DNA from 2 places in the Ureibacillus sp. FSL E2-3493 genome. Region 2 is predicted to be linked to the other one. Evidence: riboswitches for the same ligand, from Rfam matches in the RefSeq annotation. Region 2 holds a riboswitch; the other holds the start of a gene.

Region 1 (4,432 bases), 2.9 Mb from region 2:
CAACCTTCATCTAGGTTTTTGAAATAAGGTTGAAATTGTGGGAAATTTTCAACCTCCTCTACGAAACCAGAAACTAAAATGGCTCCTTTCACTTTTACATGATGTCGTTGTAAGTATCTTAAGAACGTAACACACCCTAAACTATGACATATAAAATAAGCATCTTCAGGGGTTGTAATTCCCCTTTCCAAATCAAAATCCCATTGCGTTACATTAGCTTCGGTAGGATCTGTGTATGGAATAATGTGAATATCAAAATCATCCTTAAATTTTTGTCCAATGTTAGATAGCCAATTTATTTCTGGCGAACCTCCATAACCATCGATTAAATATAATTTATTCATAGAATGATTCTCCTTTTAATTTAATAAAAAACACCCCTCCAGATAGGGATATATCCAAAGGAGTAATAGCGAAGAAATTTTAAAATGCTAATACTAGTAACGATTGCTAGAATATTGCTATTAAATTTCATCTTTTAATTTTTCTAACTCTAGTTCAGATATAACACTGATACCATTCGTTTTTAATAACGCTGTTGTTACACCCGCTCCGTTTATTTGTTCTCCAATAAACTTTCCGTTATTTATTTTTTGACTACCACATGATGGACTAAATACTTTCAACACTACATATGTAGCTTTCATTTCTTTTGCTATCTCAAGGGTTTTTCTAGCACCCTTCAAATATAATTCGGTGACGTCATTCCCAGAGCGTTCCATCACTTTTGCTTTTCCTGCCAAAACATCAAAACCTCACCGTTAATAATCTCAGCTGGTTCCCTAGGTGTTTCAAAACCTCCTAATAGCTCTGGACAAATAGGGATGGCCTTCTGATCATCGATTAATTTTTGAATTGTACTATCCGAACATGACGTACCATTGTACCTTACTGGGTTTCCAGCTAAACACGAACTAACTAATATCATCTTTTTCCCCACCCCATATAAAGACTTTATCGTATTATACTACAAAGTTATTTGTTTGAAATTTGATTGGTTAATCCAATAGATTAAGCATAAGTCTTTTTCCATTTTAAGGAGAATATAATGAAATTATAGATGCATAGAAGTGAAAACTACTATTTTAGGAGGAAGGTTATGTTCCAAACATTAGACCATTTTTTGAGATCTTGGGAGTTTGAAGCTGATGCTACACAAAGAATACTTAATCATTTAACGGATGAATCTCTTAAACAGGAAATAACATCACAAAATTGGACATTAGGCCGAATTGCTTGGCATACGGTTACTGCTATTCGTATTATTACTTCAAATACAAACTTAACGTTCGAAGCCCCTAATAATGACTATCCGGTTCCTATTTCAGCTAAATTTATAGCAGATAGTTATAAACAAGCTAATAGTGCATTCTTACAGGCATTAAAAAGTCATTGGACTGACCATACAATGAATGAAGTGATTAATTTTTTAGGTCAACAAATTCCCATCGGTTCACTGTTAATGTTTTTAATCCAACACCAAAGCCACCATCGAGGACAAATGACCGTTCTAATGAGACAAGCAGGATTAGTTGTTCCAGGCATTTATGGTCCGTCAAAAGAGGAATGGACAAAATATGGTATGGAAGCTCCACCGATGTAGTGCGATAGGATCTCCTTTTAGTTTTAAGCAAACGCAATTGAGAGTTATTTGCCATCTAGATAAGTAGATGGCCCATTTTACCTTTTAGTTTGATTAACCTCTTCATTCCTTCCCTATTAAATAATCCGTTTTTACATTTCTCACTTAAACTTCAGGATATTTACCTTATTTTAACCATTTGCACCTTACAAATTTGTATAGCCTTGCACATCATACAGTAAAATCTCTTGTTGTTTTTCTGTCGTTCTTCTATTAGTAGAAAAAATAACATTTATCTTTTCTTACGAAATTTACGAATTAATAGTATAAAGGACGCAGTATTATGAAAATTTACAAAAAGACAATAATACCAGTTCGACAAAAATTTTCAATTAATTTATAATGTAATAGTAATACAATGGAGTGTGATATTAGTGCTATTTCTTAAAAACTGAAAAAGGCAAACTTATCGAAAGGTAGGGACGCAAAGCTACGAGTCTAAAATCCTATTGGGTAAAGATAGTCGGGTTGCCAATCTTAATTAATACTTATTTGGCTATCCTTATCTATATTTAGGATAGTTTTTTATTGCACTTTTACGAAAGAAAATGTGCAAAAGTTAAGTAGTAGATTATAACAAAAAAGGAGTTTGTAAGATGATAGTGGTTGATAAAAAGAAATATAAAATGGCCATTAATGAAGTGGCGAAGGAAGTTCATGTGCAGGTAATCGGATTAATGAGAGAAGAAGATGCAGAAGGTTATATGGTCGATTTACAAGATACCATTAATAAAGTACCAAGACATGAATATACGTTTGTTGTCGATGGAACTCACCAAACACCTGTCCCTTCAAAGGTTGTTCCGCAATTAGAACAAACAATGCAATTTTATTCTAGCCTAGGATTTAAAAATGTCCTTGTAGTAAAACCTAAATCTAAAATTGCTCAAGTACAAATCCGAAATGCCCTTGAAAGAATCGATTTCACAGGTACGTTTATCGATAAAGTGCAATAATACGTTCCGATTGAAAGAAATTTTTTAAATTTTCAATTTGAAAGGAAGATCCTCAATGCAAACAACACAAGAGTTATATACATATGAAATTTTAACGAAGGAACAACCAGACTTAATTCAAAAAGCGGCTGAGTGTCTAGCTCGTACTTTCATCGGGGTAGATGTTTCAGGAAAATGGGTTCAAGAACCAATGGTAGGTCAATTAAATATAGCATATGACGATTTTTATAATTTTACAAAGGAATATTTAGACTCCACAGTTGAGCAAGGATATTGCGCAGTTGCTCAAGATATTCATCATAACGTTGTAGGTGTTCTAGCTGGAGATACAAATGCACCAGAAATTATCGGTGAAGATATTTTTGAAGGTTCTTTTTATGATATGAATGTCATTCTTCGTGTTCTTGAAGATGTGGATAAGCGTTTCATGGAAGATTATAAAAAACGGAACGGAAAAGATCTTGAAGATGGAGAGCTATTACACCTATTTATGTTAGGAGTAATCGCTGAACACGACCGTCATGAAATTATCCAGCAATTAGGAAATAGATTGATTGCAAAGGCAACAGCACAAGGGTTAAAGGGTGTTTTAGGTGAAGCGACAAACATGAAGTCGTTACGCGTAATGGAAAAATATCATAATATGAAAAAATATAAAGATTTACAAGGAAATTATATTGTTCATAAATATGAAGACAATAGCAAATTAAATGGTATTCCTGCAAATATAGCAGATGGAACATATATCATTATTCGAGAACTATAAAATATAATTGCTAATTCAACAATAATAGGAGTTAGGAGATTTGTTTATTATGGAAGCTATTTTGCTCGGTATAATTGTAATCTTATTGGGGGTATCGGTGTATTTTGCTTACAAATATTATTCGCTTAAACACACACCCCATGTTAATAAAGAAATTATCAATGCAATGAAAGAAGTCTCAGCAGGTAATGTCATCAACATTGATGACAAAAGTTCTAATCATCCTGTAATTAATCAACTAACGGAGTTTTTCAGTAATGTAAGGGAAAAATTCATTTCCTTTTCAAAGGATGTACAGGATAGAGGAGAAAATCTCGCAGAAATCGGTGAATATGCATCTGAGAAAGCGGATATTGTTCGAGCAGCAATTGATGAGGTAGGTAGAGGATTAGAAAAACAATTAATTGCTACGGAAGAAAGCGCCGCATCTATGGAAGAAATTTCACAAGCGATTGATGATCTATCCGTGCGATCAAATCAAATTTCGGAACAATCGAACGCTACATTGGAGTTAACTCAAGAAGGAAACGAGAAGCTAAAGGATTCCTTAGTAAAAATGGAACAGTTTAATCAAACTGTAAATACAACATTTGATGCCATTAATAAACTTGGAGAAAAATCTCGCGAAATCGGCCTTATTGTCAAAGTGATTACGGAAATTTCAGAACAAATTAATTTATTGGCATTAAATGCGGCAATAGAAGCTGCCCGTGCAGGTGAACATGGTAAAGGATTTGCAGTTGTTGCCGATGAGGTTCGAAAACTAGCAGAACAAACACGTCAGTCTTCTTCTGAAGTATCAAATATTGTAAAAAATATACAGGAAGAAACTGAAGTAGTCGTTAAGTCAATGAAACAGGGAACGGAAGAGTTTAAAGAGACAAATATGACGATTGTAGAAGTTGGAACCATGTTTGAAAAAATTCTATCTACTACAAAAATTATTGCTGAGAATAATGAAAATTCCTCTGCAAGTACAGAAGAATTATCTTCTGCTACTCAACAAATCATGGCAACAATTGTTGAAATAGCGTCTATCTCTCGAGAATCTGTTGAAATGTTTGAGGA
Region 2 (4,432 bases):
AGCAATCTCTGCAGCACTTATTTGTTTTGTCCAAGAGAGGGTATCTGTTACCTGGAACGTTTGATCTTCTTGTGATGTTACTCTCTCAATATCATTTGTAATTAGGTAATGCTTATATTCATATACCCATGTCGTTGTTCGATCTTGATAATACGTTTGCAGATAGTATCGTTCAAATTGCGTAGTATCTGCAAGTGTTGTTTCACCATAACTTACAGTTGGTGCTTCATATTTTGGAAACCATCCATCATATGTGTTGTCGCTTACTTGTACTACATTCGATTCATAATTCCGTACCCATTCCGGAATAAGCCTTCTGGATATAAGTTTTCCGCCACATGTCCTGTTGGATCCCAGTAGTTTACCGGATTGTTCATGACATAAGAATAACGGTTCAATGATTGGGTTTGCATCATATTACCAGGATACGTATCTTCCGACATGAAGCGACCTATGGATGGGTCGTACCAACGGGCATTCATGTTCACTAATCCGGTTTTCCCATCGTAAGACATTCCCGTAAAGCTATTGAAGTTATACGGTGTTGTCGTACCTGTATAAATTCCACCAAAGGCATCATATCGATACTCTTCAATCATATCTCCGTAACGATCTGTTACAGCGGAAACGTTACGTATACCATCATACTGATAGTATAACAAACCACCCGTTGTTTTTAGGTCCGGATTATGGGATGGATTAGATAACCCGTGCATCCCAAACATTTTTCGGGAAACCGTTTGATTGTCTGGTCCTTGATAGTACTCAGCATAAGGAGAACCACTTTCACTGTATTCTTTATGAAGAACGTTTGATAATCCTTCATATAAATAGGTCGTTTCCTTATGATAAATGTGGTCCATACTGTTTTGACCATTTTCTTCTAACCATTTTTTATATAACCCAAGTTTTTTTCCTTGCCCCGGGTTATTAAATGGACCATTTCCATTACCTGGATTACCTAGATTGCAATTGTTACTATTTTTATTGTTGTTTTTGTTCGCATTTTCGTTTCGTTTTTCTTCGCCTTTTCCGTTATTACCTTTGTTGTTATTGCTAGCTACTTTGTTCCCATCATAATCTTTCCATGACATTTCCTCACGGTATATTTGACGACCTAGTCCATCATAGGAATAGCTAGTATAACTTTCATCTTCAAATTCGGCTAAAGTTAGTTGATTTGCACCATTGTACGTATATTGAACAGTTTTTCCTTCCGATGTTTTGGATATTACATTGCCGTTATCATCATATTGATAATCGGTATTACCATCAGAAAGAAGTTGATTCATCACGTTGTACGTATAATAGATCGTTCCTTGGTCATTTTTCATACTTAATCGATTGCCTGCTGCATCGTACGTATATTGAACGTTGTTTTGAGCAGGTATTACTTGTAAGGGTATCTCCGTTTTCAGTTGTTTCATAATGCCCTTTATCAAGCTCGTAGTTTGTCATTTTATCGTTATCATATTCTGTGATATAAGCTTCTGGGTCATCTTTAATAAATTCATAGCTTTGCGTACTTCCATCTAAACGTGACTCTCCGATCGAAAACTCCGTGTACATTTGTAATCGAGAGTCTAATTGGATGTTCCAACCTTTTCCAAAATAGCCTAATTCACTATCGTTGCTTGAATAGTTCCTTGTAAGATTTAAGGAAAGGGTTACTTGAGGGACATTTATATCTACTTCTTCCAGTTCTAGATACCCATTTTCAACATTTACTGGTGGTTCTTCCTTTGTTTCCGCAGAAATAGGTTCTTCGGATATAGCTCTTGGTTGTGACGGGTTGAGATTTGAATTTTCAGTTAAATTTCCCGACACTAAGTTTGGAAGCCCTTGCGTAACACTATTCGCTTCACTATTATTTCCTATTGTTTGATTGGACGTGGCGCTTGTCAATGTATTGGCCATAGTATCATTAGTCGTATTTTGTTCAGAGACTAAATCTAGCAAACTATTCGGATTTGTGAATAACTCATTGCTATTACGGCTATCATTTTTTTCCTTTGTCGGGAACACAAAATATGCTCCAACACTACTGAATGCGAGTAAAAAAGATAGTAAAACTAAAAAAGCCTTTTTTTTTCAAAAAAATAAACCCCTTCCATTACTAAGCGAAAAAAGACAGTACAAAACAAGCTACCAGTAAGAGGAGTTTATCGATATTACGGTAACTCAGCCACCTTGATAGGATTTTTTACCCACTTTAGGTCTGTAGCTTTGCGTCCCCACCTTTCGATAGGTTTGCCCCTTGCGCCTTAAAATTAAGTATTTTTTACTACAATGCTAAATTGACCAAAAGTAATAAACCTTTTTTCACAAAATTAGTAATATTTACTCATGTCTAATATAACTGATTTTCAACATTTTTTTACATATTTTGCGATGTAAAATTTTGAATTAGGAGTTTAATAGCAATAAAAAAAGCAATCACCATTACTGATTGCTTCTAATCCAAAAAATATTATTTTATTCCCATCTCATGGGATAAGGATCAGTTGTAAATGAGGATGATTGACCACTGTTTCATGAAATTTTTCATCTATTCCATATAACGTTTTGAAGGAATGTTAGCATTGACTACACTGCACAAGTATTCGCTTGGTCAAATAAAAAACGATAATCTAATTAAGATTATCGCCTTACTTATCCTATTTCTCATTTATTGCAACGGCTGCCTGAATAAAGGAAGTAAAAAGATCCGGTTGAATGTCTTCCATTTTTTTAATTTGTATATGCCTCATAGTTTTACCTGAACCTTGTAGTAAGTGATGGACATCCATTTCTTCAAGCTCAATTCCTTGATGGAAACCGAGGTTCACATGTTTTTTCGCCGTTTGTAAATAACATACTAATCCATTGTTTGAATAGTTCGGCATGGACCATTTGTACTCTTCCTTCAGTTTCGGTGACGCATCTAAAATTAGTTTTCTTAAAACGAGGGTCATTTCTTGAATGTTTTCGGGTAGCCCCTCTAACCATTCGTCCACTTCCTTCATTGTTCTTTCTCTATAAGTCATTGTGAATCTCCTTTTTATATGGAAAGGTATCCTTAGGATAAGGAATATAAATAAACATCTTGCCCTTTTAAAACAATTTCCTTTTCTAATGTCATTCCAATCTTTTCTGCAACCTTTTTGGATGCCGTATTAGCAGGTTGAATAAGGGCAATAAACCTTTCTAGTTTTAATTGCGCTTTACCATAATCCAATAACGTTTTAGCTGCTTCAGTTGCGTAGCCTTTTCCCCAATATCGTTTGGCAATCCAATAGCCGATTTCGATCTCTTCTTTGCCGTCTATCGTTTGGGGTACTAATCCAGCATGCCCAATTAAGCTGTTATCCTCTTTATTGACTAACACCATTAAGCCATAATATTCACCGAATTCATATGTTCGATAAATCCAATTTAAGAACTCTTGCCCACCTTCTTTATCTCTTACGTTCCCATTTCCAATGTAGCGAACAACATCCGGGTCAGATAATAATGACATGAGAAAATCAAAATCCTCGTTCGTATACCTGCGGAATCGTAATCTATCGGAAGTAATCAATGTTATCCCCCTTAACTAAAACTAAATTGTGATAAAACCTTTTCTCCCTTTACAACCGAAAATCCTTCATCTTAAAAGAAAAAGGAATTCATGCTTTAAATTCCTTTTTGTTGAATCAATTGATTTACGATACTTTTTTACCTAATATAATTAAATCTCTTTTGATACCGTCTAAAGTAGCAACCTCTGGTAATAACGCCCACTTTTCAAAACCAAAACTAGTAAATAGGCGGAGGCTTGGTTCATTGTGACCGAAAATAAATCCTAGTATCGTCTCCACTCCATAATTTGGAGCGGATTCAATTACTTTCGTTAACACTTTTTTCCCGAGACCATGCCCTCTAAAATTTTCATCTAAATAAATACTTACTTCTACCGTTGCACTATAGGCGGGTCTTCCATAAAAATCTTGAAGGCTAACCCATCCACAAATTTGACCATCTAGCTCTACTACCCATAACGGTCTTTTTGATGGTGAATGTTCGTGGAACCACTTTAATCGATCTTCGACTGTTACAGGTTCTGTATCTGCCGTTACCATTCTACCAGGAATGGTAGAGTTATATATTTCAACAATTCTCGGTAAATCTTCTAGTGTTGCGTCTCGAAAAGCTATTTCTTGTGACATCCAACCACTCCTTTTTAGCCAAGTTTTATTTTCATGTTAATGCTCATTATCTCCAAATACAATAGAAAGTTTTTGCTCACCATCTCTATAAAAAAAACGCCTCTACAAATGGTAGAAACGCCTCTTAAAATTTTGGTCGTTCTCTTTTAAAAATTCCATAATACAGTAAAATAAATCCGATGACCATAAGGAAGACAAATCCATAGACCATCACCGTCATTCCGACGAAGCCGTCCCCTTTATTC

The links. A riboswitch is a leader RNA that binds a small molecule or an ion and turns the genes downstream of it on or off. The one in region 2 is predicted to bind cyclic di-GMP.
Region 1: another riboswitch for cyclic di-GMP. It lies ahead of MHH69_RS17485 (hypothetical protein); the one in region 2 lies ahead of MHH69_RS02980 (DUF6531 domain-containing protein).

Annotation. Positions count from the first base shown of each region.
Region 1 covers NZ_JBBOPK010000001.1:3,399,580-3,404,011, forward strand. Annotated here, with positions in the region: gene MHH69_RS17470 (RBBP9/YdeN family alpha/beta hydrolase) at 1-344, opposite strand, end outside; partial or broken gene MHH69_RS17475 (DUF523 domain-containing protein) at 465-928, opposite strand; gene MHH69_RS17480 (DinB family protein) at 1,100-1,603, shown strand; cyclic di-GMP riboswitch class I at 2,032-2,118, shown strand; gene MHH69_RS17485 (hypothetical protein) at 2,239-2,598, shown strand; gene MHH69_RS17490 (hypothetical protein) at 2,654-3,364, shown strand; gene MHH69_RS17495 (methyl-accepting chemotaxis protein) at 3,414-4,432, shown strand, end outside.
Region 2 covers NZ_JBBOPK010000001.1:541,644-546,075, reverse strand. Annotated here, with positions in the region: gene MHH69_RS02985 (RHS repeat-associated core domain-containing protein) at 273-1,427, opposite strand; gene MHH69_RS02980 (DUF6531 domain-containing protein) at 1,324-2,025, opposite strand; cyclic di-GMP riboswitch class I at 2,173-2,265, opposite strand; gene MHH69_RS02975 (DUF1801 domain-containing protein) at 2,658-3,026, opposite strand; gene MHH69_RS02970 (GNAT family N-acetyltransferase) at 3,059-3,559, opposite strand; gene MHH69_RS02965 (GNAT family N-acetyltransferase) at 3,684-4,187, opposite strand; gene MHH69_RS02960 (hypothetical protein) at 4,312-4,432, opposite strand, start outside.